3 regions of the Actinomadura sp. NPDC023710 genome follow, and region 3 is predicted to be linked to each of the others. Evidence: riboswitches for the same ligand, from Rfam matches in the RefSeq annotation. Region 3 holds a riboswitch; each other region holds the start of a gene.
The links. A riboswitch is a leader RNA that binds a small molecule or an ion and turns the genes downstream of it on or off. The one in region 3 is predicted to bind thiamine pyrophosphate.

Region 1 (9,852 bases), on a different contig from region 3:
CCCTCGCGGTGCTGCTCGGGTCGCCGCTCATGGTGATGGCGATGTTCGCGGTCCTGTTCCGGCCCGGGGCGTTCTCGCCCGGGTCCCCCAGCCCCGCCGCGACGGTGATGATCCTTTTCTGGATCGCGTTCGGCGGGTTCTTCTTCGGCCTGACCTACGGGCTGCTGCAGATCTGCAACGAGCTGCCCGTGCTGCGGAGGGAACGGCTCACCGGGCTGCGGGTCGCACCGTACGTCCTGGCGAAGGCGGCCGTCCTGCTGCCGCTGCTGGCCGTGGTGGACGCGCTGATGCTCGGTGTCCTGCGGGCGCTGGACCGGCTGCCCGCGATGGGGTGGAGCACGTACGGGGAGCTGTTCGTCACGCTGCTGCTGTGCTCGCTGGCGGCGCTGGCGCTGGGCCTTCTGGTGTCGGCGGCGGTCACCGACCCGGCCCAGGCCACGATGGCGCTGCCGATGCTCTGCTTTCCGCAGGTGCTGTTCGTGGGCGCGATCCTGCCCGTCCCGGTGATGGCGCCGCCCGGACGGTGGCTCAGCTACGGCATGTCCAACCGGTGGGCGTTCGAGGGGCTCGGGCACAGCCTCGGGGTGGAGCGGCTCTGGGCGACCGGGCGCTCGCCGCTGGGCCCGCCCCTGCTCGACTCCTACGGTGACACGTTCTCGCGGTCGCCGGCCGTGGACTGGGCGCTGCTGGGCGGGTTCACGGCGCTGTTCCTCGCGGGAGCCTGCCTGGTCCTCACCCGGAGGACATGAAACCCCTTCCCTGTAGGCCATTTAAGGCCACCACGGCGCTCTTGCATCGTCCCAGCCGATTCTGGACCGTTTAGTGAGGGATGCGGCTTTTGCGCACGGGGGTGCATGGTGAGTGCTTCGCCCGGTTTTGATGTCGACCTCATGCCCGGCTATGCGGAGACGCGGCGGCTGGACGAGCTGCGGGCCGCCGAGTACGCCTACCTTGACGCGCAGACGTACCTGGACTACACCGGCTCGGGCGTCGCCGCCGCCGCGCAGATCCGCGCCCACGCCGAGCGCCTCTCCGGGCACTGCTACGGCAACCCGCACTCGGAGAACCCCACCTCCAGCGCCTCCACGGCACTCGTCGAGCGGGCCCGGCGGGCGGTCCTGGCGTTCTTCAACGCCTCCCCCGAGGAGTACGCCGTGGTGTTCACGCAGAACGCCACCGGCGCGTGCCGCCTCGTCGGGGAGGCCTACCCGTTCGGGCCCGGCGGCCGGCTCGTCCTCACCGGCGACAACCACAACTCGGTGAACGGGATCAGGGAGTTCGCGAGGGCGCGCGGCGCCGAGGTCGCCCACGTGCCCGTCGGCGGTCCCGACCTGCGGGTCCGCGAGGCCGAACTCGCCGCGGCGCTGGGCGACGGCGGCGGCCTGCTGGCCTTCCCCGCGCAGAGCAACTTCAGCGGGGTCCGGCATCCGCTGAGCTGGATCGACCTCGCCCACGCGCACGGCTACGACGTGCTGCTGGACGCGGCCGCACTCGCGCCCGCCTGCCGCCTCGACCTGAGCCGGGTCCGGCCCGACTTCGTCCCGGTGAGCTGGTACAAGGTGTTCGGCTACCCGACCGGCGTGGGCAGCCTGGTCGCCCGCCGGGAGGCGCTGGCCCGGCTGCGCCGCCCCTGGTTCGCCGGCGGGACCATCCAGGCGGTCAGCGCGCTCGGCGGCTGGCACGTGCTCGCGCCCGACGAGACCGCGTTCGAGGACGGCACCCTGAACTTCCTGTCCGTCCCGGACGTGGAGTTCGGCATCCACTGGATCGAGGACATCGGCCTGGACCTCGTCCACCGCCGCGTCGGGTGCCTGACCTCGCTGCTCCTGCGCCGCCTCGCGGGCCTGCGCCACGCCGACGGCTCCCCCCTCGTCCGGGTGTACGGACCGGAGGGCGTCGACGGCCGGGGCGGCACCGTCGCGTTCAACGTGCTCGACCGCCGCGGCGCGGTCGTGGACGAGCGGATCGTGGCCCGCGACACCGCCGCCGCCGGCATCTCGATCCGGACCGGCTGCTTCTGCAACCCCGGCGCGGGCGAGGGCGCGTTCGGGATCTCCGAGCACGCCCTGCGCCGGACCGCGAACCTGCGGATGCGGACGCTCGACGACTACCTGGGCGTGCTCGGGCTGCCGACCGGCGGCGCGGTCAGGGCGTCTCTCGGCCTCGTCTCGAACATCGCCGACGTGGAGCACCTCATCGCGTTCCTCGGCGCCCGGTACGCCGACCGGGAACCCGACGGGGCGGGCCTCAGGCCCCGCGACCGCTGCTGAGGGCCGTTCAGGAGCCCGCGCGCTCCACGACCGCGGCCCACTCCGCCAGGAGCGCCTGCGCGGCGTCGGCGTCCGGCCCCTCGGCCCACAGGTGCGTCACCGCCTCCGCGGGGTCGGGCAGCACGAGGACCCAGCGGCCGTCGCCCTCCACCACGCGCACGCCGTCGGTGGTGTCGAGCGTCCGGGTGCCCGCCGCCTCCACGACGTGGCGCATCACGCCGCCCTTGGCGGCCCACGGCGTCGGGACGGAGCGGCGCAGCAGGTGCGCGTCGGGGATGCGGCGGTCGATCTGCGACAGCGTCAGCCGCGTCCGCGCGACCAGGCCGACCAGCCGGACGAACGCCGCGATCCCGTCCACGGTGCCGCTGAACTCGGGCATCAGGAACCCCCCGCGCCCGTCGCCCGCGAAGACCACGCTCGGCTGCGCGGCCGCCTTGGTCAGCACGTCCTGGGACGTGGAGGTCCACTCGACCTGCACGCCGTGGAACCGGCACACCTGCTCGGCGACCCGCGTCGTCGTCACCGGCAGCGCCACCTTGCCGCCGCGCCGCTCGGCCGCGACCAGGTCCAGCATCACCAGCAGGGCCCGGTCGTCGCCCACCAGCTCGCCGTTCTCGTCCACCAGGGAGATCCGCTCCCCCACCGGGTCGAACCGGACGCCGAACGCGGCCCGCGACGAGGACACCAGCTCGCCGAGCCGCTCCAGGTCGCGCATCCGCTCGGCGAGCGTCTCGGTCGGGTTGGCCTCGTCCAGGCCCACGTTGCGGGTGAGGACCTCCACGCCGACCTTCCCGAGCAGGTTCGGCAGCACGAGCGAGGCCACCCCGCCCGCGCAGTCCAGGACGATCTTCAGCCCCGCCTCGCGGACGCCGCGGATGTCGACGCGGCGCAGCAGGTCGCGGGTGTAGGTCTCCACGACGCGCGGCGGGTAGGTCAGCTCGGCGATCTCGCCGGGGAAGGCGCGGCGGTACTCCTGCCGGCCGAAGACGCGCTCCAGCTTGCGCTGCGCGCCCTGGGACAGGTCGGCGCCGTCCGGGTCCAGGAACAGGATGTCGACGCCCTGCGGGTCGCCGAGGGTGGTGCGGATGTAGATCCCGCCGACGCTGTCCTCGCGGCCGGTCTCGAACCGGGCGACGGTCAGCGGCGTCGCCTCCAGGTCCTGGACGTTGATGGCGCTCGCGGTGAGAGCGCTGTTCACGGCGCGTTTCAGGGTGCGGGCCGCGCGCGAGACGTCCCGTCCCGTGACGACGGTCGTGCCCTTCTTCAGCGTCGTCGCGTAGGCGGAGGCGAGCCGTACCGCCAGCTCGGGGGTGATCTCCACGTTGACGAGGCCGGACACCCCCCGCGGCCCGAACAGGTTGCGCTGCCCACGCGACTCCCAGATCACGCTGGTGTTGACGACGGCGCCGGCCTCGATGGTCTTGAACGGGTACACCTTCACGCCGCTGGACACGTACGCCTCGGCCTCGATGACGCACTCGTCCCCGATGACGGCGCCCTCCTCCACGCGGGCCCCGGCCATGATGTCGGTGTTCTTGCCGACGACGCAGCCCCGCAGGTTCGTGGACGGCGCGACGAACACGTTGTCGTGGACGATGGCGCGGTGCAGGAACGCGCCCTCCTTGACGACGACGTTGCTGCCGAGCACGGTGAACTCGCGCAGCTCGACGCCCGCCTCGACCTTCGCGTAGTCGCCGATGTAGAGCGGCCCCTTGAGGACGGCCTCGGCGTCCACCTCCGCGCCCTCGGCGACCCACACGCCCGGCGACATCTCGAAGCCGTCCAGGTCGATGCCGACCAGCCCGGACAGCATGTCCGCCTGGGCCTTGAGGTAGCTCTCGTGCGTGCCGACGTCCTCCCAGTAGCAGTCGGCCACGTACCCGAACAGGCGGGCGCCCTCGGCGAGCAGCTTCGGGAAGACGTCCCCCGACCAGTCGACCGGCTCGCCCTCCGCGACGTGCTCCAGCACCTCCGGCTCCATCACGTAGATGCCGGTGTTGACGGTGTCGGAGAAGACCTGGCCCCAGGTGGGCTTCTCCAGGAACCGCTGCACGCGGCCCGCGTCGTCCACGATGATGATCCCGAACTCCAGGGGGTTCGGGACGCGCTTGAGCCCGATGGTGACGAGGGCGTCGTTCTCCTCGTGGAACCGCACCATGTCGGTCAGGTCGATGTCGGTGAGCGCGTCCCCCGAGATCACCAGGAAGCGGTCGTCGCGCAGCGCCTCCTCGGCGTTCTTGACGCTGCCGGCGGTGCCGAGCGGGACCTCCTCGGTCGCGTAGCTCAGCGACATGCCGAGCTCCTCGCCGTCGCCGAAGTAGTTGCGGATCAGCGCGGCCAGGAACTGGACGGTGACGACGGTCTCGCCGAACCCGTGCTTCTTCAGCAGCCGCAGCACGTGCTCCATGATCGGCCGGTTGACGAGCGGCAGCAGCGGCTTCGGCTGGTTGGCGGTCATCGGACGCAGCCGCGTCCCCTCGCCTCCCGCCATCACGACGGCCTTCATCGGGGGGTCTCAGCTCCCTTCTGGTCGCCGGCCGGCGGTTCCGCGCCCGGATCGCCCGTCCTGGACGCGGGGCCCGGCCCGGAGGCCGGGGGCGGTGAGGCGCGGCCGGCCAGCAGCAGTTGCCGCGTCTGCACCCAGTAGAGGACGGCCGCCCACCAGTACAGGGCGGTCCCCCAGCCGGCGAAGGCCCATCCGACGACCCGCGCCGCGGTGCCCGCGCCGCCGTCGTGGTCGCCGAGCAGCAGCAGCGGGAAGGAGTACAGCAGGCACATCGTCGCCGCCTTGCCGATGAAGTGCACGGGCAGCGTGCCGCCGTATCCGAGCCGCCGCACGATCGGCGCGATCGGCAGGATCGCCACCTCGCGGGCGACGAGCGCGAGCACCAGCCACAGCGGGATGATGTCGCGGATGGTGAGCCCGACGAGCGTGGCCAGGATGTAGAGGCGGTCGGCGGCCGGGTCGAGGACCATGCCGAGCTTGCTCGTCTGGTTGAACGCCCGCGCCAGCTTCCCGTCCAGCCAGTCCGACAGGCCCGCGAACACCAGCAGGCCGAGCGCCCACCAGTCCGCCTCGATCAGGACGAGCCACAGGAACAGCGGGACGCCCAGGAGCCGGGTGAGGCTCAGGACGTTCGGCACCGTCAAGATCCGGTCCTGCGGGGCCTCCTGCAAAGTGCTCACCGACGTTGCCTCCCCTGGTCCCCTTGATCCTGACCCTATCCGTAAGGGGTGGAAAGCCCCCCGGCGGTGTCCGCGTCGGAGTCGGGAGGTTCCCGGCTAACGGGTGCCACCGGATTCCGCCGGGCGCACGTCACGCCTGGCGCGGGGCGACGGCGTCCACGAGCGGGAGGAAGGCGGTGACGACGAACCCGCCGGACTCGCCCGGACCCGCGTCCAACGTCCCGCCCACGCTGCGCGCCCGCTCGATCATTCCGAGGATCCCGAACCCCTCGGGCGGTCCGCCGGACGGCCCCCCGCCGTCGTCGGCGACCCGGACGACGAGCCCCCCGCCGTCGCGTGCCAGGCTCACCGTCGCGCGCTTCGCATCGGCGTGCTTGACCACGTTGGTCAGGGCCTCCTGGACGATCCGGTACGCGGCGACCCCCGTCTCCGGGGGCAGCGTCCCGACGTCCCCGTCCCGCAGGTCGATGTCGATCCCGCTGCTGCGCGCCGCGTCCACGAGGCCGGCGACGGCGCGGGGCCCCGGCAGCGTCCCGGGGGTGCCGACGTCGGTACCGCGCAGGACCTGGAGCGTGCCGCGCAGCTCGGTCCGCGCGTCCCGGCACGTCGAGGCGATGGAGGCGAGCGCGTCGGCCAGCTCCTCCCGGTCGAGCGGCCGGTCCCCGCGCGCGAGGTGGGCCGCGGCGCCGGCCTGCACGCCGATCAGGGTGATGCTGTGGGCGAGGAGGTCGTGCAGGTCGCGGGCGATCCGCAGGCGCTCCTCGGCGACCCGCCGCCGCGCCTCCTCCTCCCGCGTGCGCTCGGCCCGCTCGGCCCGCTCGGTGATCGTCGCGAGCCGCGCCCGGTGCACCCGCCACACCTGGACGGCGATGACGACCGACACCACGGCCTCGATGACCGCGATCTGCTCGCGCAGGGAGCCGCCCCCCGCCCGCATCGCCATGCCGACCACGCAGACGCCGAGCAGGGACGCGACGACGCCGAGGACGATCCGCACCCGGCGCCCGAGCACCGCGTAGGCGAACAGCGCGATCACCTCGGCGGGCACCAGCGCGTGGTGCTGGTACTGCGCCAGGTGGTAGGGCAGCACCAGGGCCACCAGCGCCAGCAGGCCCGGGGCCGGCCACCGCCGGATCACTGCGAGCGGGACGTGCGCCGCCACCAGCAGCAGCACGCCCGGCGCGTCCAGTGCCCGGACGCCCGGCCACAGCACGGCGGCGGCCGCCGCCGCCCCCGCGAGCGCCGACGCCGCCAGGGCGTCCCTCACCGTCACATCGCCCCGGGGCACCGTCACCACGCGCTCATTCTCCCCCACTCGCGTGATCCGCGCACCGCGGCCCGCGCCCACGCGAATGATCTTTCCCGGCGGCGCCTGCGGGGCCGGAGGCCCGCCCTATAGTTCTGCAGACCCCGTCACGAAGGGCCGACAGTTGTCCGTCCCCCCGCCTGCCGTCCCCTCGCCCGGACTCCGGATGACGCTCGGCGCGCGAGCCTACCGATGGCCGTTCCGCGCCCTTCTCGCCGCGCTCGCGGCCGGCGCGGCCCTCGTCCTGGCGACCCGCCCCGGCACCGGAATCCTCGATCCGGACAAGGCCCGCCAGATCCTGCCGCCCTGCGGCGGCGGCTGCCTGCTCGCCGCCCTCGCCGCCGTCCTCTGGGCGGCCCGGCTCCACCGGACCCGCCTCATCGTGAGCATCGGCGAGGAGGGGGTGGTCCTCCGCCGCGGCAGGCGGGTGGCGGCCGTCCCGGCCGGAGCCGTGGACGCGGTAGGGATCAGGTGGCCCGTCGGCGACCCGGTATGGACGCTCTGGCTCGACCCGGAGCAGGCGCCGGTCGCCGCGGCCGTCGCCGAGGTCGACGGGAACGCGGTGGCGCTGCTCGCCGGCGGGTCGCTCCCGTCCGGATGGCTCCCGGCCGTCCGGACCGCGACCACGGGCATCCTCGGCGCCGCCTGGCGCGTCGTCGACGATGAGGGCGAGGAGGTGCCGCCGCCCGCGGACGGCGCCCTGGCCCAGGCCCGCCACCTGGTCGTGGACGGCAGGGGCCGGTACCGCGACCGGCGCGGCGGCGCGGTCCTCGCCGTGGCCAGCGGCCGGCGCGGCGGGCGGACCATCGTGCTGTGCGACCCCCACGCCGCCGCGCTGCTGGTGTTCCGGGGCCCGTCCCGGCTGCCGGGCCGCGACCGCGTGCGCGTCCTCGACGCGGACGGCCGCCCCCTCGGATTCCTGCGCGGCCGGCGCGAGCCGTCCTTCCACACCGCCGGCGGGATGCTCCTCGGCAGCACCCGCGCGACCGGCGACGGCCACGTCGTCACCGGCATCGACGGCCGGCACTCAGCCACGCTGCGCATCGGCGACGGCGACGGCGCTGAGGCCCGGATGGAGTTGGAGCGGTCGCCGTCCGCCCCGGACCCCCTCCGCACCCTGGCCCTCGCCCTGCCCGTCGCGATCCGCGCGGGCGCGTTCTAGCCCATGGACGGCGGTTGCGGCAAGCGGGGCCGCGCGGGTTAACGTCGTGGGCGACAGATCGCGGGGGCCCGGCGTACCGGGCTGAGATAGCGGCTGGGACGGCCGCTGACCGCATGAACCTGACCGGGTAATGCCGGCGTAGGGAGAGATCGAGTCGTCATGACCGAACCTGTGGTTCCAGCTGCCCGCAAGACCTACCTCCAGGGCTCGCGCCCGGAGATCCGGGTCCCGATGCGGGAGGTGCCGCTGACCAACGGCGACGTCGTCGTCCTGTACGACACGTCCGGGCCGTCCACCGATCCCGAGCAGGAGACCGACGTGCGCAGGGGGCTGCCGCCGCTGCGGGAGTCCTGGATCGCCGAGCGCGGCGACACCGCCCCCTACCAGGGCCGGGCGGCGCGCCCCGAGGACGACGGGCGCCGGTCCCCGGCCCCTGCCGTCCCCGCGGGCGGGGGAGACCGCCTCCCCCAGGCCGACGGCGAGGGCGTCCTGCCGCGGCGGCCGCGGCGCGCCACCGGCGGCGCGGTGACCCAGCGCGCCTACGCGCGGCGCGGGGAGATCACGCCGGAGATGGAGTTCGCCGCGCTGCGCGAGGGCGTGGCCCCGGAGTTCGTCCGGGACGCGCTGGCCGCCGGCCGCGCGGTGCTGCCCGCCAACGTCAACCATCCCGAGATCGAGCCGATGGTCATCGGGCGCGACTTCCTGGTCAAGGTCAACGCCAACATCGGCAACTCGGCCGTCGCGTCCTCGATCGAGGACGAGGTCGAGAAGATGACGTGGGCGACCCGCTGGGGCGCCGACACGATCATGGACCTGTCGACCGGCCGCGACATCCACACCACGCGCGAGTGGATCCTGCGCAACTCGCCCGTGCCGGTCGGGACCGTCCCGCTGTACCAGGCGGTGGAGAAGGTCGGCGGCGACCCGGCGGAACTCACCTACGAGGTCTTCCGCGACACCGTCATCGAGCAGGCGGAGCAGGGCGTGGACTACATGACCGTCCACGCCGGGGTGCTGCTGTCCTACGTGCCGCTGACGGCACGGCGCAAGACGGGGATCGTGTCGCGGGGCGGATCGATCATGGCGGCCTGGTGCCTGGCGCACCACGAGGAGAACTTCCTCTACACCCGCTTCGAGGAGCTCTGCGAGATCTTCGCCGCCTACGACGTGACCTGGTCGCTCGGGGACGGGCTGCGTCCCGGCTCCGTCGCGGACGCCAACGACGAGGCCCAGTTCGCCGAGCTGCGCACCCAGGGCGACCTGACGCGGATCGCGGCGCGGTTCGGCAACCAGGTGATGAACGAGGGCCCCGGGCACGTCCCGATGCACAAGATCAAGGAGAACGTGGACCTGCAGCAGGAGTGGTGCGACGGCGCGCCGTTCTACACGCTCGGGCCGCTGACCACCGACATCGCGCCCGGCTACGACCACATCACCTCGGCGATCGGCGCCGCGATGATCGGCTGGCACGGCACCGCGATGCTCTGCTACGTCACGCCGAAGGAGCATCTCGGGCTGCCGGACCGCGAGGACGTCAAGGCCGGCGTGATCGCCTACAAGATCGCCGCGCACGCCGCCGATCTCGCCAAGGGCCATCCGGGCGCGCAGGCGTGGGACGACGCGCTGTCGGAGGCGCGGTTCGACTTCCGCTGGGAGGACCAGTTCAACCTGTCCCTGGACCCCGGCACCGCCCGCGCCTTCCATGACGCGACGCTGCCGGCGGCGCCGGCGAAGACCGCGCACTTCTGCTCGATGTGCGGCCCGCACTTCTGCTCCATGAAGATCACGCAGGACGTGCGGCGGTTCGCGGCCGAGCGCGGCCTCGCCGACGGGGAGGCCCTCGCCGCGGGGATGCGGGAGAAGGCCGAGGAGTTCAGGGCCGCCGGCGGCCGGGTGAACCTCCCGGTCTCGTCCGCCGACGCCTGACC
Region 2 (9,852 bases), on a different contig from region 3:
TCGACGACGCCGGCCTCGCGTTCGGGAGTGCGCAGGAGGAGGTAGCCGAGGAGGGCGCCCGCGAGCTGGAATCCGGCGATCGCGAGGACCAGGCCGACCGGGCCGATCGCGTCGGCGGACGCGGCGGTCAGCGCGGCGCCGACCGCGGATGCGCCGATCTTGAGGCTGCCGCCCGTGGTGTTGACCTGACCGAGCCGGTCCGGGGGCGACTCGCGCTGGCGCAGCATGAGCGTGGCCGCGAACACCGGTCCCTCCGCGATCCCCGCGAAGACGAACGCCGCCGTCGCCCATGGCATGGACGGCGTGACGGCGAGGGCGGCGAGCGACGCCCCGAACGCGACGAGCCCGGCGATCATGACGGGTTCGGCGTGCTTGGGCGTCAGCCACCGGCTGGCCGCCAGGGAGCCGATCAGCGAGCCGACCGCCATGGCCACCAGGAGCCGTCCGCCCGCGCTGGGCGGCGCGCCGATGTGCTCGGCGAGCAGCACCGCCGTGACGGCGACGCCGCCGAAGCCCATCCACGCGAGCGTCGTCGCGACGGTCAGCGCCCGCAGCACCCGGCCCTGCGCCAGCACCACCAGCCCGCCCGTGATCACCGAGACCACTCCGGCCGGCACCGGACGCGCCTCGGCGCCCGTCGCCGTCTCGATGGCCGCCGCCCGCCCGCCGACCGCGCCCGTGTCGGCGGCGGCCTCCACCGCAGCCGAACCCGGAGCCGCGCCGTCCGCGCTCGCGGACGGGCCGGGAAAGGGCAGGAACGGGAGGGTCAGGAGGCCGAGGGCGCCGACCGCGACCACGGCGATCCCGGCGTACTGGCCGCCGGCCACGGCGGCCAGGCCGGCGGCGAGGCCGGGGCCGGCGATCCCGGCGACGTTGTAGCTGGAGGCCTCCAGGCCGTAGGCGCGCGAGAGCCGGCCGGCGGGGACGAACCGGGGCAGCAGGCTGGTCAGCGCGACGACGATGGGCTCGGTGCAGCCGATCACGGCGGCGACGACCAGCGCCAGGACGAGCGGCGAGCGCCCCGCGAGGACCAGCAGCAGCCCGGTCGCGGCGACGTAGCAGACGGCGAGGGCGACGGCGCCGCGGCGGGGGCGCGCCACCCGGTCCAGCGCGTTCCCGATCACGGGCCCGCTCAGCACGTACGGCAGCGTCATCGCGGTCTGCAGGTACCCGGCGGTGGCGGCGTGGCCCGTCCGCGCCTGGACGGTCAGGACGAGCGCGGTCGCGACCCCCTCGGCGGACACGCGCAGCATCGTCGCCGACGTGAGGTGGAGGGGAAGCCCCGCGTTCCTGCCGATCACCCTCGAATGGTGGCATAGCGTCCGCCACCTAGACTGCGGAGGGTGACGGCAGCGAAGACAGCGCACGAGCACCGGGTCACCAGCGAGGTCGGACGGCTGCGGACGGTGCTGCTGCACCGTCCCGGCGCGGAGCTCAAGCGGCTGACCCCGCGCAACAGCGACAAGCTCCTGTTCGACGCGATCCCGTGGGCGGGCCGCGCGCAGGAGGAGCACGACGCGTTCGCCGAGGCGCTGCGGTCGCGCGGCGTCGAGGTCCTTTACGTGACCGAGCTGCTGCAGGACGCCCTGGAGTACGAGGGCGCGCGCGAGCAGGCGATCGCCGACGCCATCGTCGACCTGCGCCTCGGCGACCAGCTCCGCCGCGTCGTCGAGGACCATCTGCGCGGGCTCGACCCGGAGAACCTCGCGCACACCCTGATCGCCGGGCTCGCTCACGAGGAGCTGAAGGCCGGGCACGGCCTCGTCTACCGGCTGATGGACGAGCAGGACTTCATCGTCGACCCGCTGCCGGGCCTGCTGTTCACCCGCGACAACAGCACCTGGATCGGCGACCGCGTCGCGGTGACGAGCCTCGCAATGGAGGCGCGGCGGCGCGAGTCGGCCCTCACCGGGCTGGTCTACGCGCACCATCCGCGGTTCGCCGGGGTGGAGCCGGTCTACACGCCGTCGCTGGAGCATCTGGAGGGCGGCGACGTCCTGCTCCTGCGCCCGGGTGTGGTCGCCGTCGGCACCGGCGAGCGGACGACTCCGGCGGGCGTCGAGCGCCTGGCCCGCCAGGTGATCGGGGCCGGCCTGGCCCGTACGGTGCTGGCCGTGCCGATCGCGCAGGAGCGCGCCACCATGCACCTCGACACCGTCTGCACGATGGTCGACGTCGACACCGTCGTGATGTACCCGCCGGTGGCGCACTCGCTGACCGCCTACACGGTGACGCTGGACGACGGCCACCTGCACGTCGCCGAGCCGCGCCCGTTCCTCCAGGCCGCCGCCGACGCGATGGGCCTGGACCGCCTCAAGGTGATCGACACCGGCCTCGACCCGGTCACCGCCGAGCGCGAGCAGTGGGACGACGGGAACAACACCCTGGCCGTGGCCCCGCGGCTGTGCGTCGCCTACGAACGCAACATCGAGACCAACGCGCAGCTGGAGGCGTCCGGGATCGAGGTCATCCGGATCAGCGGGAGCGAGCTCGGGACGGGGCGGGGCGGTCCCCGCTGCATGTCGTGCCCGATCCTCCGCGAGGAGATCTGAGCCTCGCCCGAGCCGCACGGCTCAAGAGCGGATTTTGTGTTCTTCCCGGCGCCGGGGGCTCAGAGGCGCGCGGCGCCGGGAAGAACCATCAACGCTCGCGATGTCGACGGGGGCACGACATCGCCCGAGCGTTGGAGAGGACCATACAAGGTCGGGCGGGGTTCCTTCCAGGCAGGGTCGCTCTATGCCGGATATGCCCGGCTTCGAGCCACTTCACTCCTGCTTCCGTTGCAGAGGTCTTCGTCCGGCTCGTCGAGCAGGTCCGGAAATGCGGAGAGATCCGGTACGACGGCGTGCGCACCGGCAGGAGCGTCCATCCGGTCGTCGCCGGACGACCTGGGCGTCCGCAGAATGGCCCAGACCGTCGTGGTGCCGTCCTCGTGGCGTACTCCCCAGCCCTCGGACAGGGCCTCGACGATGCCGAGCCCGCGCCCGCCGAGCGAGGACAGCGTTCCCGGGCCGCGACGCGGCTCGGTCATGGCGCCGCCGTCGCTGACCTCCACTTCGAGGAGGTCACCGCGGCACAGCCAGCAGACCTTCACCTGGCCGGACGGCAGCGGCCGCGCGTGCCGCAGAGCGTTGCTGAGCAGCTCGCTGACGATGACACTGGCGTCGTCCACGACCGAGTCGTAGACGCCGGAGTCGGTCAGCTCCGAGCTGAGGCGCCTGCGGGCGACCGCGACGCTGGACGGTGCGTGTGGCAGCAGTACGACGCTCGACGCCCTCACCTCCCCGATACTCCGCTCGCTCGGACGAGTCCCGTCATCACCCTTCCGGTACGTCCGAAATGCCCTGATGGCCATGACGGGAAACCCGAACGGATCAGTTCACCACCTGCACAACGAGTCATCGGCCGTCCGGTCACGGTGATCACCCCCGGGATCGGAATCTCGTCACCAACGGCGACCAACCAAGGATCTATCCAGCCAACGGCGGATTTACTCCTCACACACGCGTTTCGTCCGTCACACCCCGCCGACACCGCACTTCTCCGCACCGTTCCCAGCCTGCCACCCCGCGAGACCGCCGAAAGCGCTGGTCACGCACGTCTCACCGGACCGCCCGGGACGGACTGTCCGCACGGTAAGTAACCGTCCGCTCAGCGCGCCGGACGCAACACGAGGCGCATGCACGTCCCCTCGCCCGCCCGTGCGCCACCTGCGGGTCCGCGCCTTTCGGTGACGGAGAGTAGTCGAGTGGTCTGCTGCTCTTCGGGGATTTCAGCGCCAAAAGTCCCGTTATTGGAAGTTTGGGTGGGTTCGATGTGAGATGTCTCACGTCGAGCGGGATGGGCGGAGATCGTGCCGCCCTGCGCCTCCGTCAGCCGTCTGACGATGTACAGGCCGAGCCCGATTCCGCCGAACCGGCGGCGGTCCCCCGCGTCCCCCTGGACGAACCGCTCGAAGATCCGCTCATGGTCCCCGATCGGGATGCCGATGCCCTCGTCGGAGACCGTGACGACGATGCCCGGGCCCTCGCGGCGGGCCCGCACCCGCACGGTTCCGCCGTCCGGGGAGTACTTGAACGCGTTCTCCAGCAGTTGCCCGAGGACGATGTCGGTGGCCATCGCGTCCCCGCTGCACAGCGGCAGGTCGGGCTCGATCTCCAGCTCCACCCGGTGCAGCGGCGACAGCGAGCGGAACCCGGCGACCACGCCCTCCAGGACGCGGGCGAGGTCGAACGGCTCGATCGTCACGGCCAGCTCGTCGGCCCCGGCGCGGGAGCCGAGCAGCAGGTGCTCGACGAGCCGCCCGAGCGACTGGGCGCGCTCGGCGATGGTGGCGACGGCGGCGCGGCGGTCGGCGTCGGTCAGCTCGTCCCACCGGTTGACCAGCGTGGACGCGAACCCCTGCACGACCGTGATCGGGGTCCGCAGCTCGTGGCTGGTCGTGGCGAGGAACAGGTCCTTGGCCTCCTCCAGCGCCTTGGCCTCCGAGACGTCGCGGAAGTCGACGACCAGCTCGCCGGTCTCCTCGATCTCGGCGGCCAGCACGTTCAGCCACGTGCCCGACTCCAGGCGGAACGTGAGCATCTCGCCGAGCGCGGGCATGTCGAACGGCAGCGGACGCCCGATCGCGTCCTCCGGCGGGATGCCGGTGAGGGTGTGCGCGGCGTTGTTCCAGTGCCGGACGACGAGGTCGTGGTCCAGCACCGCGATGCCGTCGGCGCTGGAGTCGATGACGGCGCGCTCGTGCGCCCGCTGCCGGACGACCTCCGCGTAGGCGACGGCGTTGCCGACCGCGACCCCGGCGTGCCCGGCGAGCAGCTCCAGCAGTTCGAGCTCGGTGTGCCCGACCTTGCGGCCGGAGAACAGCGCGTACATCGCGCCGTACGGCCGGTTCTGCAGGTACGACAGGCCGAGGGCGATCGTGTGCAGGCCGGGCAGCTCCGACCAGATCAGGTCGCCGAGGCGCCGCTCGCCCGTCGCCAGCTTGACGGTCTTGCCCGACCGCAGCAGCTCCCCGACCAGGCTCGGCCGCAGCTCGGCGCACCGGCCGCGCATCCGCTCCGGCAGCCCGGACATGCTGACCAGCCGCAGCCGATCGCCCTCGATCTTGACGAAGCCGCCGGCGTCGGCGCCGGTGAGCTCGATGAGCGCGGCGGTGATCCGGTCGAGCACGACGGCGAGGTCGAGCTCGGCGCCGAGGTCGGCGACGATGTCGTTCAGCCGCCGGACGAGCCGGGCCCGCTCGGTCATGCGGTGCTGGACGATCTCGTCGTCCTCGACCGGGTGGTACACCCCGACCCAGCCGAGCAGCGTGCCGCTCGGATCCTTCAGCAGGCTCGTGTCGATGCGGACGTCGATGAGCCGTCCGCCGCGGTGGAAGCGGCGGGTGGCGATCGAGATCTGCCCGCCGTCGCCGTCGCCCTCGCCGCCGGGCCGGGTGAGGAGCCGCTCCTGGACGGCGTTGTGCTCGGCCTTCAGCTCGTCGGGGACGATCGGCGGGACCCGGCCGAGCACCTCCTCGGCGGTCCAGCCGAACATGCGCTCGGCCGCCGGGTTCCACACGGTGACCCGGTGCCGCTGGTCCACGGCTACGATCGCGTCGGCGGCGCTCTCGATGACGGCCCGCGCGATCGGATCGTGCACGTGCTGATACACGTCTGTCATCGTGCCACCGCACTCCGGCCTGCCGCCGGGCAACTTGCGCCGAAACTTGCTTTCGACCCAAACCTTACCGTCTGGTAAGCCTGCCGATGAGCAGGGCCGCGACCCCTGCGACCAGGAACGACAGCAGCGAGGCGCTCATCCACGTCTGCGGCGTGACGTGCAGCGCGTCCCGGACGTCCGACCAGAACGCGGTCCAGCGGGCGACCGTGCCCGGGTTGACGAGCTGGTAGACGACGAACCCGATCGCCCATGCCGCGATCATGCCCCAGCGGGACGGCGCGGTCCGCGAGACGTCCCAGCCGCCCGCCCGGCGGCGGCCGAGGAAGAAGTCGGCGGCGAGGACGCCGAGCATCGGCACGAACACCGATCCGATCAGTGACAGGAAGCCGGCGTAGTCGCCGATGTCCAGGACCAGCGCGAGCACGGTGATGCCGATGCCGAGCGCGACGCTCAGCACCCGGCGGTCGGCCCGGGGGAACAGGTTCTGGATCGACACCGCGGTGGAGTAGGTGTCGGCGAACGACTGGTCGGCCTCCCGCAGCACGAACACCGCGAAGAACACCACGCCCAGCGAGGCGCCGAGGAACGGGTCGAAGATCTTGCCCGAGTCGCCCGCGACCAGCGCCAGCGCGAGCAGCCCGAGGACGTAGGCGACGATCTGCGTGACGGAGTAGCCGACGGCCGCGGCGCCGAACGCCCCGCGCTCGGTGCGCGCGTGCCGGGTGTAGTCGGCGGCGACCGGGACCCAGGAGATCGACACGGCGAGCGCGGCGTCCGCGCCGAGCCAGAACCCGCCCCACGAGCCCTGCGTCAGGTCGGGCAGCGGCTCCCGGACGAGCCGGACGTAGAAGTACACGAGCGCGATCGCCACCGCGACGGTCACGTAGCGGCGCAGCAACCGCACCGAGCCGAGCGGCCAGACCGTCAGCACGGTCGTGACCGCGCCGGCGGCGACCACGTAGCCCCAGCGCGGGACGCCGTCCCACAGCTCGCGGGCGGCGTCGGCGATGACGATCAGCTCGAAGGTGCCCCACCCGACGAGCTGGGCGATGTTGAGGACGGTCGGCGCGTACGACAGCTTCGCGCCGAACAGGCCGCGCAGCAGCACCATTGCGGGCTGCCCGGTGCGCGCGCCCGGCACGGCGGCGAGGCCGAGCATCAGCCCGCCGAGGATCGTCCCGACGGCCATCGCGACGATGCCCGCCATGATCGAGATCGTCGGCCGGCCGTCGGCGTCCGGCGCGAGGACGGTGTAGGCGCCGGAGAAGGCCAGAAGGCTGACGCCGAGGTTCCCCCAGAAGGCGCTCTGGTCCCAGAATCCGAGGACCTTGGGGGCCGGCTCGTCGAGGGTGTACGGGACCTCGTCGCGGGCGCGCTCGCCCTGAGGGCGCTTGTCGACATCGGACGTCACGGGACACGCTCCCTACGCCGGCATTACCCGGACAGGTTCATGCGGTCGGCGACGCCTTGGAGGCCGCCCTCTCAGCCCGGCTGTGGCCCGAGCTCCCGCGGTTATCGGTCAGGCCCGATCGTACAACCGCCCGTCACGCCCTAAAAGAGGGCATCCGGGTCAGATCACACAACATCCGTTAGATCACGCGACGTAGGGCGGGCCGTCCCCCGCACCCTCCATCGGGCGCCCGGCCTCGGCCCACCCGTGCATGCCGTCGTCGACGTTCCTCGCCAGCCACCCCGCCTGGTTCAAGGCGGACGTGACCTGCGCGGACCGTGCCCCGGACCGGCAGATCACATAGACCTCCCGGTCGCGCGGGACCTCCCCCGCGCGGTCGCCGAGCTGGCGCATGGGGATGTGGACCGCCGCGGGCGCGTGGCCCGCGTCCCACTCGTCCTGTTCCCGGACGTCCAGCAGGTAGCCGTCCTGCGGAACGTCCGCGGCGACCACGGCCGGTACGTCTTCCCCGAAATTCATCACACCCCCCATGGAACCGCGCGAAGCCCCCCTGCGTCGAATCACGCATGCGGTATCGGACGCTCCTTTTGGCAGCGCCCGGGCTGGCCATGCTCCTGTCCACGGCCGCCTGCGGCGACGAACAGGCAAACGGAAACTCCGCCGGAGCACCTTCGGGCACGACATCCGTGCAGCCGTCCGGCTCACCGGCGGACACGCTGACCGTGCAGGTCAAGGCCTCCAAGGAGGCGCCCGCCAAGACCTGGCGGCTGACCTGCGACCCGCCCGGCGGCGACCATCCCGAGGCGGCGGGCGCCTGCGCGGCGCTCACCAAGGTCAAGGAACCCTTCACACCCGTCCCCAAGGACCAGATGTGCACCAAGATCTACGGCGGTCCGGAGATCGCCACGGTCAAGGGCACCTGGCAGGGCAAGCAGATCGACACCACGTTCACCCGCGACGACGGCTGCCAGCTGCACCGCTGGAGCCAGATCGGCCCGGTCTTCGGGAACGTCCCGAAGGTCCGCTGACCCCGTCCCGACCCATCTCGATCCATCCGGACGAGCCATCCCCGTTCCGGCTCCGTTCACGACCCGAAGGCCAGGCCCCGGCGCCCGCCGGGGCCTGACCCGTCTCACTGCGCGTGCGGCCGCCGGTCAGAGCCAGCCGCCGATGCTGCGGTTCTGGGAGACGGCGGTGTCGAACGCCAGCGGGCAGGCCAGCACGAGCGTGCGCATCGGCTCCTGCAACTGGACGTGCATGCGCAGGACGTAGCGGTCGGCCCCGGTGAACACCTGGGAGAGGAACTCGCCCATCCCGTCGAAGCCGCGCTGGATGCGGGCGAGCTCCTGCTGCTGCCAGTCGGTGATCCGGCCGCTCAGCAGCTCGTAGTAGCCGATCTGCCGCTCGTGCGGGTCGAGGATCTCCCAGCCGCGCATCGCCCGCTTGCGCAGGTGCCCGACCAGCCCGCCGTGCGGGGTCAGGATCTGCATCCGGGGCGTGCCCATGAACCCGTACGGCTTGTGGAACAGGAAGTACGGCATGCCGTCCGGACGGAAGATCGACAGCTTGCGCTCGGCCTTGGTCTGGCTGCCCTGGTTCATGACGCGCAGGGCCTTCTTCGCGCCGCTCACACCCTCCTCCCGGACGTACGCCGCGGGCTGCCCCTGCGGGCTCCAGATCGTGTAGTTCGCCTCGGTGGAGAAGAACTGCGCCGGCTGGTCGTAGACGAGGATCGGCGACCCGTACAGGTCGGCGGGCTGCTGCGGCGGCGGCTGGTGGTGCTGCGGATGCTGCGGCATGGGGTAGCCGCCCTGCTGCGGTGCCGGGTAACCGCCCTGCTGGGGTGCCGGGTAACCGGGCGCCTGCGGCGGACGGCCGTAGCCGGGAGGCGGGCCCTGAGGCGGGTACGGCGGAGCGGGCGGAGGCGCGCCGTAGGGCGGCGGCGGGGCGCCGTGACCAGGGCCGCCGGGCGGGAAGGGTGGGGGTGGGGGGTATCCCATGGCGGCTCCTGAGAACGCGATCACCGCAGTCGACGCGCGACAGGATACGCCCGGGCCCTCCGGCCCACGGCCGGATTCGCCCGGCGCTACTTGAGGAGGCGGGACATGCGGCGGTCGGCGAGCGGCTTGCCGCCCGTCTGGCAGGTGGGGCAGTACTGGAGCGCGGAGTCGGCGAACGACACCTCGCGGACCGTGTCCCCGCACACCGGGCATTTCTGCCCGGCGCGCCCGTGCACCCGCAGGCCGGTCTTCTTCTCGCCCTTGAGGTCCTGCGCTTCGAGGCCGCGCGAGCGCTCCACCGCGTCCCGCAGCGTGGTGACGATCGCCTCGTGCAGGACGGCGACGTCCTCCTCGGTCAGCGAGGAAGCGATCTTGAACGGGGACATCCTGGCGACGTGCAGCACCTCGTCGGAGTAGGCGTTGCCGATCCCGGCGATCACCTTCTGGTCGCGCAGCAGGCCCTTGATCTGGCCGCGCTTGCCGTTGACGATCCCGGCCAGGGCCGCGGTGGTGAACGACTCGTCCAGCGGGTCGGGGCCGAGGGACGCCACGCCGGGCACGTCGTCGGGGTCGCGGACGACGTAGACGGCGAGCCCCTTCTTGGTGCCGGCCTCGGTGAGGTCGAAGCCCGAGCCGTCGTCCAGGTGCACGCGCAGGGCGAGCGGGTTCTTCCCCCCGGGCCGGACGGGCTTGACCGGGATCTCGTCGCGCCAGCGCAGCCAGCCGGCGCGGGCGAGATGGACGACGAGGTGCAGCCCGTCGACGTCCAGGTCGAGG
Region 3 (9,852 bases):
AGACCGACCGGCTGTCGCTCGGCATGAACGTCGACCCGCGCACGCTCCGCGAGATCTACCTGCCGCCGTTCGAGGCCGCGGTGAAGGACGCGGGCACCGCGACGGTGATGTGCGGGTTCGGCAAGCTGAACGGCCGGTGGGCCTGCCAGGACGACGCCGTCCTCAACGGGATCCTCCGGTCGGAGTGGGGGTTCACGGGGTTCGTCCCGTCCGACCACACCGCCGTGCAGGACGCCGCCGGCGCCGCCAACGGCGGGCTGGACATGGAACTGCCCTTCGGCATGAAGTACAACGCGTTCCTGCTGAAGCTGGCCGTCGCGCAGAAGAAGGTCACGCAGGCCGCCATCGACGCACACGTGCGCGCCGTCCTGCGGACGATGTTCAGGTTCGGGGTGTTCGACCGGCAGGCGTATCCCAACGACCTCGGCCGCGCCGACCGGACGGCGAGCCGGAACGCCGCCCGGGTCGTCGAGGAGGGCGGGATCACGCTGCTGAAGAACGACGGCGTCCTCCCGCTCCGGGCCCCGGGGTCGATCGCGCTGATCGGGCGGGCCGCGCGGCAGAGCCCGAGCGGCTTCGGCTCGGCGAAGGTCGTCCCGTTCGCGACCGTGAGCGCGCAGGACGGCCTCTCCCGCCGCGCGGGCTCCGGAACCAGGGTGACCTACCACGACGGCGACGACCGCGGGGGCGCCGCCGACACTGCCCGCGCCGCCGACCTCGCCATCGTGTTCGCGACCGACAGCCAGGGCGAGTTCTTCGACAAGTCGTGCCTGACGCTGCGATGCGGTGAGCCGCTCAGGGGCGACCAGGACGGGCTGATCTCCGAGGTCGCCAAGGCCAATCCCAACACGGTCGTCGTGCTGAACACGGGCGGGCCCGTGCTGACGCCCTGGGCGGGACAGGTGAGGGGCATCGTCGAGGCCTGGTATCCGGGTCAGGAAGCGGGGGACGCCTTGGCCCGCGTCCTGTACGGGGACGTGGACCCCGGCGGACGGCTTCCCGTGACGTTCCCCGCCAACGAGAACGACGCGCCCGTGTCCGGGAATCCGGCGCAGTACCCCGGTCTCGACAAGAACACCACGTTCTCCGAGGGGGTCATGGTCGGCTACCGGCACTACGACGCGAAGGGCATCGCGCCCCGGTTCCCGTTCGGGCACGGCCTGTCCTACACCACGTTCGCCTACAGCGGGCTGGTCGCGACCTCCAAGTCCGTGCAGCTGACCGTCACCAACACCGGTCGACGAGCCGGGGTCGCCGTGCCGCAGCTGTACATCGGCATGCCCTCGCCGGGCGCGGAGGTCCCGCAACCGCCCAAGCAGCTCAAGGGATACGCCAAGGTCGCCCTTGCGCCCGGGCGGAGCGCGAAGGTGACGTTCCCGCTGTCGTCGCGCTCGTTCGCCTACTGGAACGAGGAGGCGAAGGCGTGGAAGGTCGCCGCCGGCTGCTACAAGATCATGGTGGGCGAGTCGTCCCGGCGGATCGTCGGCTCCGCGGCACTCGGGGCGTGCCGCTGACGGAGAAGATCCCGGTTCCCCTGCCCCACGTTCCGATTACGCGGTACAAATGGGGAGATCTTCGTCCGCCCCCGCCGAGTCGGAGTCCCCAGTGCCGCACGACACCTCCCGCGGGAGGACGGACCCCCATCCCCCGCGATCCTCTTCTCCCCGCCCCGGCCGCGCCGCCCGCGCCGGCCAGCCCCACGGCGCGCACGCCGGCCGCCCGGCCAAGGCGCACCCGGGGCCGGGCCGCGTCCCGGCCCGGCCCGCGCACGGCCGCGACCACCGGGCCGGCGCCCCGCTCGGCCCCGACGACCCGTGCGGCCTCGGCGCCTACACGCTGCTCGGGCGGCTCGGCGAGGGCGGCCAGGGCGTCGTCTACCTCGGCCGGGACGGCGACGGCGATCTCGTCACCGTCAAGCTGCTGCGCGGCGGCGTGGCGGCCGGCCAGCGGGCGCGCAGCCGCTTCGCCAAGGAGGCGGACGCGGCCCTGCGGGTGTCCGGGCGGCACACCGCGCGCGTCCTGGACGCCGACATGACCGGCGACCGCCCCTACATCGTCAGCGAGTTCGTCGAGGGGCCCTCGCTCCAGCACGTCGTCGCCGACCACGGCCCGCTCGCCCCGCCGCGGCTCCGCAAGCTCGCGCTGCGGACCGCCGCCGCGCTGGCGGCGATCCACCGCGCCGGGATCGTGCACCGCGACTTCAAGCCCGGCAACGTGCTGCTCGGCCCGGACGGCGCCAAGGTCATCGACTTCGGCATCGCCCGCACCGCCGACGCGACCCCGCTGACCACCGGCCCGGTCGGGACGCCCGCCTACATGGCGCCCGAGCAGATCGAGGACGAGCCGGTCGGGCCGCCCGCCGACGTGTTCGCGTGGGGCGCCGCGATGGTGTTCGCCGCGACCGGGCGCCCGCCGTTCGGCACCGGGCCGAGCGCGGCCGTCATGCGGCGCGTGACGTCCCGCAAGCCCGACCTCGGCGACATGCAGGGCCCGCTGCGCGAACTCGCGGCCCGCTGCCTGGACAAGAACCCCGCCGCGCGCCCGACCGCGTCGCAGATCGTCCGGGCGCTGCGCGAGGGTCAGGCCCCGGCGCCGAAGCCGCGCCCGACGCGGATCCCGCGCTACCGGTGGCGGATGATGGTCGCGCTCGGCGCCGTCGTGGCGGCCGGGTTCCTCCTCGGCGTCCTGACCTGACCCGGGCGGCCGCTCACCAGTGCGGCGGCCGGTCCTCCAGCAGGCGCGCGTCGTCGTCGCCGGTACGCCACTCGCCCCAGCCGGCGTCGGTGTCGTCGGACGTCTGGTCCGGCAGGACGTCCAGGTCGTCGTCCAGGTCGACCGTGCGGTCGTCGTCAGGTCCCACGCTCATGATCCCCATTGTCGGCGACGGGGCCGCGGCCCGCACCGTGATCCGCGTCAAACCGTGCGGTCAGCCGGTGCCGAGCGGCCGGGCGGCCAGCCGGCGCGCGAACCGCGCCGCGGCGGCGCCCGGATCGTCGGCCTCGGTGATCGCCCGGACCACCACGACGCGCTCCGCGCCCGCGGCGAGGACCTCGTCCAGGTTGCCGAGGTCGATGCCGCCGATCGCGAACCAGGGCCGCGCGACGCGCTGCGCCGCGACGTACTCCAGCAGCTTCGGGCCGGGGGCGGGGCGGCCGGGCTTGGTCGGCGTGGGCCACACCGGGCCCGCGCAGAAGTAGTCGGCGCCGGGCTCGGCGGCCGCCGCCGACGCCTGCTCGCCGGAGTGCGTCGACCGGCCGATCAGCATGTCGCCGCCGACGATCTCGCGGGCGGCGGGCACCGGCAGGTCGTCCTGGCCGAGGTGCAGCACGTCGGCGCCGACCGCGTGCGCGATGTCGGCCCGGTCGTTGACGGCCAGCAGCGCCCCGTGCCGCTCGCACGCCGCCCGGAACACCTCCAGGTAGGCCGTCTCCTGCCGGGCCTCCAGGCCCTTCTGGCGGAGCTGGACGAGGTCGACGCCGCCCGCGAGCACGGCGTCGAGGAAGGCCGGCAGGTCACCCTGGCGCTCGCGCGCGTCCGTGCAGAGGTAGAGGCGGGCTCGGCTCAGCCGGGCGCGCAGCGCGACGGCGCGCTCGGTGGGGAGGTGCCTGGACACGGCCGGGGACGTCCTTTCCACAGGTGATCACGGAGTCGCGCGCGCGGTGACCCGCCGCGCGCGACCCCGCGATCGTGTCACGTGCGTCGTGCGCCGCCGGCGGCGGCCTAGAAGGCGAGCGCCTGGGCGCGGCGGCGGACCTCGGTCCCCCGGTTCTCGGTGAGCGCGTCCACCGGCGTCCCCGGCAGCGTGTCGTCGGCCGTGAACAGCCACCGGATCGTCTCGGCGTCGTCGAAGCCGGCGTCCGACAGGAGGGTCAGGGTACCGGGAAGACCCTTGATGACCTGGCCGTCCTTGATGAAGGCCGCGGGCACCATCGGCTCCCCGCCGCGGCGCACCGCGAGGATGCGGTGCTCGTGGATGAGCTGCTTGATCCGGTTGGGCCTGATCCCGAGTCTCTCGGCGGTCTCCCCGAGGGTGAGCCACTCGCCGGCCAGGGCGTCGGTGCGGGGGTCCAGTGCGCTGTCAACGGTTGCGTGCATCTGCGTCACGCCCCCTTGCTACCACGCCTTCGGAAGACTCAAACCCGCTGCGCAGCCGTTACGTCCCCGCCGATCGCTCTGCGCGAACAGCCTGCCGGACGGGGACGTCCGGGTCGGCGATCGCCTCCGGATCCACCGGCGTCCCGGCGGCGATCACACGCCTCGCCTGCACCAGGTCGCGGGGCCGGCCGACGGTGAGGATCGCGTCGAGGCGGTCGCCGGTCAGCCACGCCACCGCCCACCTGGGGTCGGACGGGTCGCCCCTGCGCACGAGCCGCTCGGACGCCGAGTGGTCGCCCGCGTACTGGACCATGCGCCCGAACTGCTCCGACCAGAAGTACGGGGCGGCGTCGTACACGGCGTCCCGGCCGAGGAGGGCCGCGGCGGCGACCTCGGGGGCGTTCAGCGCGGTGTCCCAGTGCTCGACGAGGAGCCGCCGCCCGTAGCGGTGCGACCACCAGGCGGCGCAGTCGCCGACCGCCACGACGTCCGGGCGCGGCGCCCCGGTGTCCTCCTCGCCCATGTAGGTCCGGAACGAGCCGTCGGTGACGACGCCGCGCTCCAGCAGCAGCCCGGAGCCCTCCAGCCACGACAGGACGGGCCGCACCCCGACGCCGACGACCACCTCGTCGGCGTCGACGCGGCCGCCGCCGGCGAGGGCGAGGCCCCCGTCGCGCACCTCCGCGACCTTGACCCCGGTCCGCAGTTCGACGCCGGCCTCGGCATACCAGGGGGCGGTGAGCGCGCCGACCTCGGGCCCGATCGCGCCCGCCAGCGGGGTGTCGGCCGCCTCCACGACGGTGACCGCGCAGCCCCGGCGGGCCGCGGTGGTCGCGACCTCGGCGCCGATCCAGCCCGCCCCGACGATCACGATGCGGGCGCCCGCGGTGAGCCGGGCGCGCAGGTCGCGCGCCTCGTCGATCGTGCGCAGCACGTGCTGGCGTCCCTCCCCCGGCAGCGTGATCGGGGCGGCGCCGGTCGCGATCACGAGCCCGTCGAAGCGCAGGTCGCCCGCCGTGGACTCCACCGTTCCGCCCCGTCCGGGCTCGTCCAGCCGCAGGCCGGTGGCGCGCTCGCCGAGCAGCAGCTCGCAGCGCAGCGCGTCCCAGTCGGCGTCGACGGTCGTGTCGTCGGACTCGCCCGCGAGGACGGCCTTCGACAGCGGCGGCCGGTCGTAGGGCCGGTGCCGCTCCGCCGACACGAGGGTCAGCGCGCCCTCGTACCCCTTGCTCCGCAGGGCTTCCACGGCGCGCACGCCGGCCAGCCCGCCACCCACGACGATGACCCTCTCCATGAAGGTCACCCTAACGGGCGGCGATCCGGGGATGGACAGGTGTCCAGGCAGTTGCCCGGTTCGCCGAGGTCGTAAGGTGGGGGCAGCAGAACAGCACAGAGCGCGGGAGTCCGGTGCGACCGGGCTGAGAGGGCGGCTGAACGGGCCGCCGACCGCCACGACCTGATCCGGATCATGCCGGCGAAGGGAGCGCGCATGCAGATCGTCATCATCGGCGCCGGGGTGATCGGCCTGGCCACCGCCTGGCGCACCGCCGCCGGCGGCGCCGCCGTGACGCTCGTCGATCCCGCGCCCGCGTCCGGGGCGTCCTCCGTGGCGGCGGGCATGCTCACCCCGGTCAGCGAGCTGACCTACGGCGAGGAGCCGCTGCTGCGGCTCGGCCTCGCCTCCCGCGACCGGTACGGCGCCTTCGTCGCCGAACTGGAGGAGCTGACCGGCCTGGAGACCGGCTACCGCACCGACGGGATCCTCGAGGTCGCCTTCGACTCCGACGACCTGCGGCACCTGGACGACCTGCGCCGCTTCCAGGAGGACCTGGGCATCCCCGCCGAGGCGCTCACCGGCCGCGAGTGCCGGCGGCTGGAGCCGATGCTCGCGCCCGGCGTGCGCGGCGGCCTGCTCGCCCCCGAGGACGGCTCGGTCGACCCCCGCCGGCTCGCCCCGGCGCTGCTGGCGGCGTGCGAGCGGCTGGGGGTCCGGCTCGTCCGGCGGCGGGCCGAGCGCGTCGTCGTCGAGAACGGCGCCGCCGCCGGCGTGGGCCTGGACGACGGCACCGTGATCCGCGCGGACCGGGTGCTGCTGGCCGCGGGGCCGTGGTCGGGCGACCTCGGCGGCCTGCCTCCCGGGACCGTTCCACCCGTCCGCCCGGTCAAGGGCCAGGTGATCCGGCTGCGCACCCGCGCGCCGTTCCTGCGGCGGGCGACCCGCGGCCTCGTCCGGGGGTCGTCGGTCTACCTGGTGCCGCGTGCGGACGGGGAGATCGTCCTCGGCGCCACGCAGGAGGAGCTGGGCTTCGACACGCGCGTCACCGCCGGCGGGCTGTGGGAGCTGCTGCGCGACGCCCGCGAGCTGCTGCCCGGCATCACCGAGCTGGAGTTCGCGGAGGTCTGCGCCGGGCTGCGGCCCGGCTCCCCCGACAACGCGCCCGTGATGGGCCCGACCGCGCTGCCCGGGCTGCTCGTGGGCACCGGGCACTTCCGCAACGGCATCCTGCTCACGCCGGTGAGCGCCGACATCCTGTCCGCGATGCTGCTGGACGGGCCCGTCCCCGAGGTCGCCGGGCCGTTCGCCCCCGACCGCTTCTCCCCCGAGGTGAGCGCATGAAAGTGATCGTCAACGGTGAGGCGCGCGAGCTGCCCGACGGCGTGAGCGTGGCCGAGGTCGTCGCGTCCGTCACGGCCGTCGCGACGGGCGTGGCGGCGGCGCTGAACGACGAGGTCGTCCGGCGCGCGGAGTGGGAGGCCACGCCCCTGCGGGACGCCGACCGCATCGAAGTGCTGACCGCGGTCCAGGGAGGTTGAGGATGGACACCGGAAAAGCGGGCCCCGGAGAAGCGGGCACCGACGGGCTGGTCATCGCGGGCGAGGAGCTGGGCTCGCGGCTGATCATGGGAACGGGCGGGGCGCCGAGCATGGCGGTGCTGCGCGAGGCGCTGACCGCGTCCGGGACGGCGCTCACCACGGTCGCGATGCGCAGGGTGGACCCGTCCGCCCGCGGCTCGGTGCTGGACGTGCTGACCGAGTGCGGCATCCGGGTGCTGCCGAACACCGCCGGCTGCTTCACCGCGGGCGAGGCCGTCCTGACCGCCAAGCTCGCCCGGGAGGCGCTCGGGACGAACTGGGTCAAGCTAGAGGTGATCGCCGACGAGCGCACGCTGCTGCCCGACCCGATCGAGCTGGTCGAGGCCGCCGAGCAGCTCGTCGACGACGGCTTCGTCGTCCTGCCCTACACCAGTGACGACCCGGTCCTGGCGCACCGGCTGGAGCAGATCGGCTGCGCGGCCGTGATGCCGCTCGGCTCCCCGATCGGGTCGGGCCTCGGCATCCGCAACCCGCACAACATCGAGCTGATCGTCGAGCGCGCGACCGTCCCGGTGATCCTGGACGCGGGGCTCGGCACGGCGTCCGACGCGGCCCTGGCCATGGAGCTCGGCTGCGACGCCGTGCTCCTCGCGACCGCCGTCACCCGCGCGCAGTCCCCGGCGCGGATGGCCGCCGCGATGCGGCACGCGGTCGAGGGCGGGCGGCTCGCGCGGCTCGCCGGGCGCATCCCCAAGCGCCGCTACGCCCAGGCGTCCTCCCCGTTCGACGGACTCGCGACCTCGTAGCGATGCTAAAGATCCACCTGTAGAAGATTTCGCTGGACCTGAAAAGTCACGCGCCATCAGACTGGGCATACCGGGGCGCAACCCCACAGAACGCTTCGGTGTTGATGGAAACGTCCTCTCCCTAAGGTGCGTGACATGCAGCAGGACAGCGGCGCGCGCGCCGGCAAGCTCGCGGTGGCGGCGGCGACGGTCACGGTGGTGTTCTGGGCCTCGGCCTTCGTCGCCATCCGCAGTGCGGGCGCCGAGTACAGTCCCGGCGCCCTCGCCCTCGGCCGCCTCCTTTCCGGGACGGTCGTGCTGGGGACGATCTGGCTCGTCCGGGGCGGGGGCCTGCCGCCCAAGGCCGCCTGGCCCGGCATCGTCACCGCCGGCGTCCTGTGGTTCGGCGCCTACATGGTCGTGCTGAACTGGGGCGAGCAGCTGGTGGACGCGGGCACCGCCGCCCTCGTCGTCAACATCGGGCCGATCCTCATCGCGCTCCTCGGCGGCTGGCTGCTGAAGGAGGGCCTGTCGTCCCGGCTGATGCTCGGCATGGCCGTGTCGTTCGCCGGCGCCGCCGTCGTCGGACTGTCGATGTCGGGCGACGGACGCTCGTCCGTCGGCGGGGTGCTGCTCTGCCTGGCCGCCGCCGTCACCTACGCGGCGGGCGTCGTCGCCCAGAAGCCGGCCTTGAGGCACGCGTCGGCGCTGCAGTTCACCACGTTCTCCTGCGCGATCGGCGCGGTCGCCTGCCTGCCGTTCTCCGGGCAGCTCGTCTCGCAGGCCGCGGACGCCTCCGCGGGCGCCACCCTCAACATGGTCTATCTGGGCGTCTTCCCGACCGCGGTCGCCTTCACGACCTGGGGATACGCCCTGGCCCGCACGACCGCCGGGAAGATGGGCGCCACCACCTACGCCGCGCCCGCCCTCGTGGTGGGGATGTCGTGGCTGTTCCTCGACGAGGTCCCCGGGCTGGTCACCCTCGGCGGCGGGCTGCTGTGCCTCGCCGGCGTGGCCGTCTCCCGCAGCACGCGGACGCTGCGCCGCCGCGTCCCGCCCGTCACGCCCGAACCGGGCGCCCCGGAGGTGTCACCCTCCGGGCTCATCGATGCTCATACTCGCGACTGATGAGATCCATGCGGATTCGCCCGTAAACTCGCACCGATGGACACGACGGTTGCAGATCCTCTCGTCGGGCGGGTGCTCGACGGGCGCTACCGCATTGAGTCCCGCATCGCGCGCGGGGGCATGGCCACGGTCTACCTCGCGCGCGACCTCAGGCTCGACCGCATCATCGCGATCAAGGTGATGCACGCCGGACTCGCCTCCGACGAGGACTTCGTCGCCCGCTTCATCGGCGAGGCCAAGGCCGCCGCGGCGCTGTCCCACCCCAACGTCGTCGCCGTCTACGACCAGCGCACCGACGGCGAGCACGTCTTCCTGGTGATGGAGTACGTCGCCGGCCGCACCCTGCGCGACGCGCTGAACTCGCTCGGGCGCCTCGGCCCCCGCGCCGCGCTGGAGATCATGCAGCCGGTGCTGGCCGCGCTCGGCGCCGCGCACCGGGCCGGGCTCGTGCACCGCGACGTCAAGCCCGAGAACGTGCTGATCACCGAGGACGGCCAGGTCAAGGTCGCCGACTTCGGCCTCGCGCGGGCCGAGACAGCCAGCAAGATGACCAAGACCGGCATGATCATCGGGACGGTCGGCTACCTGGCGCCCGAACAGGTGCTGTCCGGCAACGCCGACGTCCGCTCCGACGTCTACGCCGCCGGGATCATGCTGTTCGAACTGATCACCGGGCGGCTGCCGCACCAGGGCGACACCCCCCTGGCGGTCGCCTACAAGCACGTGAACGAGACGGTGCCGCCGCCGTCCGGCGTCGTCCCCGGCATCCCCCCGCAGGTGGACGCCCTGGTCACCGACGCCACGAGCCACGACCCGGTGCGCCGCCCGCAGGACGCGAACCAGTACCTGGCCGAGGTCACCGAGGTGTTCGGCGGCCTGCCCCGCGACTTCGACCGCCGCGTCGAGGAGGCGTCCCGCAACGCGACGAGCGTCCTGGAGGCCCCGCCCGCCCACGGCCGCACCGCCGTCATGGACGCCGAGACCCTGGCGCCCGAGTACGCCGCCCGCCCCACCAGGGCCGACCGCGCCA

Region 1: it holds a riboswitch for thiamine pyrophosphate, as region 3 does, so the genes downstream of both, thiC (phosphomethylpyrimidine synthase ThiC) here and thiO (glycine oxidase ThiO) in region 3, are expected to answer to the same signal.
Region 2: it holds a riboswitch for thiamine pyrophosphate, as region 3 does, so the genes downstream of both, AB0H37_RS15695 (cytosine permease) here and thiO (glycine oxidase ThiO) in region 3, are expected to answer to the same signal.

Annotation. Positions count from the first base shown of each region.
Region 1 is NZ_JBFAGB010000020.1:55,525-65,376, reverse strand. Features, by position in the region: gene AB0H37_RS23295 (ATP-binding cassette domain-containing protein) at 1-749, shown strand, start outside; gene AB0H37_RS23290 (aminotransferase class V-fold PLP-dependent enzyme) at 891-2,270, shown strand; gene AB0H37_RS23285 (mannose-1-phosphate guanyltransferase) at 2,278-4,776, opposite strand; gene AB0H37_RS23280 (CDP-alcohol phosphatidyltransferase family protein) at 4,773-5,456, opposite strand; gene AB0H37_RS23275 (histidine kinase) at 5,587-6,750, opposite strand; gene AB0H37_RS23270 (hypothetical protein) at 6,929-7,924, shown strand; TPP riboswitch at 7,975-8,088, shown strand; gene thiC (phosphomethylpyrimidine synthase ThiC) at 8,084-9,850, shown strand.
Region 2 is NZ_JBFAGB010000012.1:3,976-13,827, reverse strand. Features, by position in the region: gene AB0H37_RS15715 (MFS transporter) at 1-1,301, opposite strand, end outside; gene AB0H37_RS15710 (arginine deiminase) at 1,344-2,552, shown strand; gene AB0H37_RS15705 (ATP-binding protein) at 2,735-3,280, opposite strand; gene AB0H37_RS15700 (PAS domain-containing protein) at 3,652-5,664, opposite strand; gene AB0H37_RS15695 (cytosine permease) at 5,729-7,075, opposite strand; TPP riboswitch at 7,068-7,184, opposite strand; gene AB0H37_RS15690 (rhodanese-like domain-containing protein) at 7,259-7,594, opposite strand; gene AB0H37_RS15685 (SSI family serine proteinase inhibitor) at 7,762-8,103, shown strand; gene AB0H37_RS15680 (hypothetical protein) at 8,230-9,075, opposite strand; gene AB0H37_RS15675 (DNA-formamidopyrimidine glycosylase family protein) at 9,162-9,852, opposite strand, start outside.
Region 3 is NZ_JBFAGB010000014.1:169,658-179,509, forward strand. Features, by position in the region: gene AB0H37_RS18495 (glycoside hydrolase family 3 C-terminal domain-containing protein) at 1-1,514, shown strand, start outside; gene AB0H37_RS18500 (serine/threonine-protein kinase) at 1,606-2,694, shown strand; gene AB0H37_RS18505 (hypothetical protein) at 2,708-2,866, opposite strand; gene thiE (thiamine phosphate synthase) at 2,927-3,613, opposite strand; gene AB0H37_RS18515 (helix-turn-helix domain-containing protein) at 3,721-4,095, opposite strand; gene AB0H37_RS18520 (FAD-dependent oxidoreductase) at 4,154-5,389, opposite strand; TPP riboswitch at 5,482-5,595, shown strand; gene thiO (glycine oxidase ThiO) at 5,585-6,712, shown strand; gene thiS (sulfur carrier protein ThiS) at 6,709-6,909, shown strand; gene AB0H37_RS18535 (thiazole synthase) at 6,912-7,715, shown strand; gene AB0H37_RS18540 (DMT family transporter) at 7,851-8,822, shown strand; gene pknB (Stk1 family PASTA domain-containing Ser/Thr kinase) at 8,859-9,852, shown strand, end outside.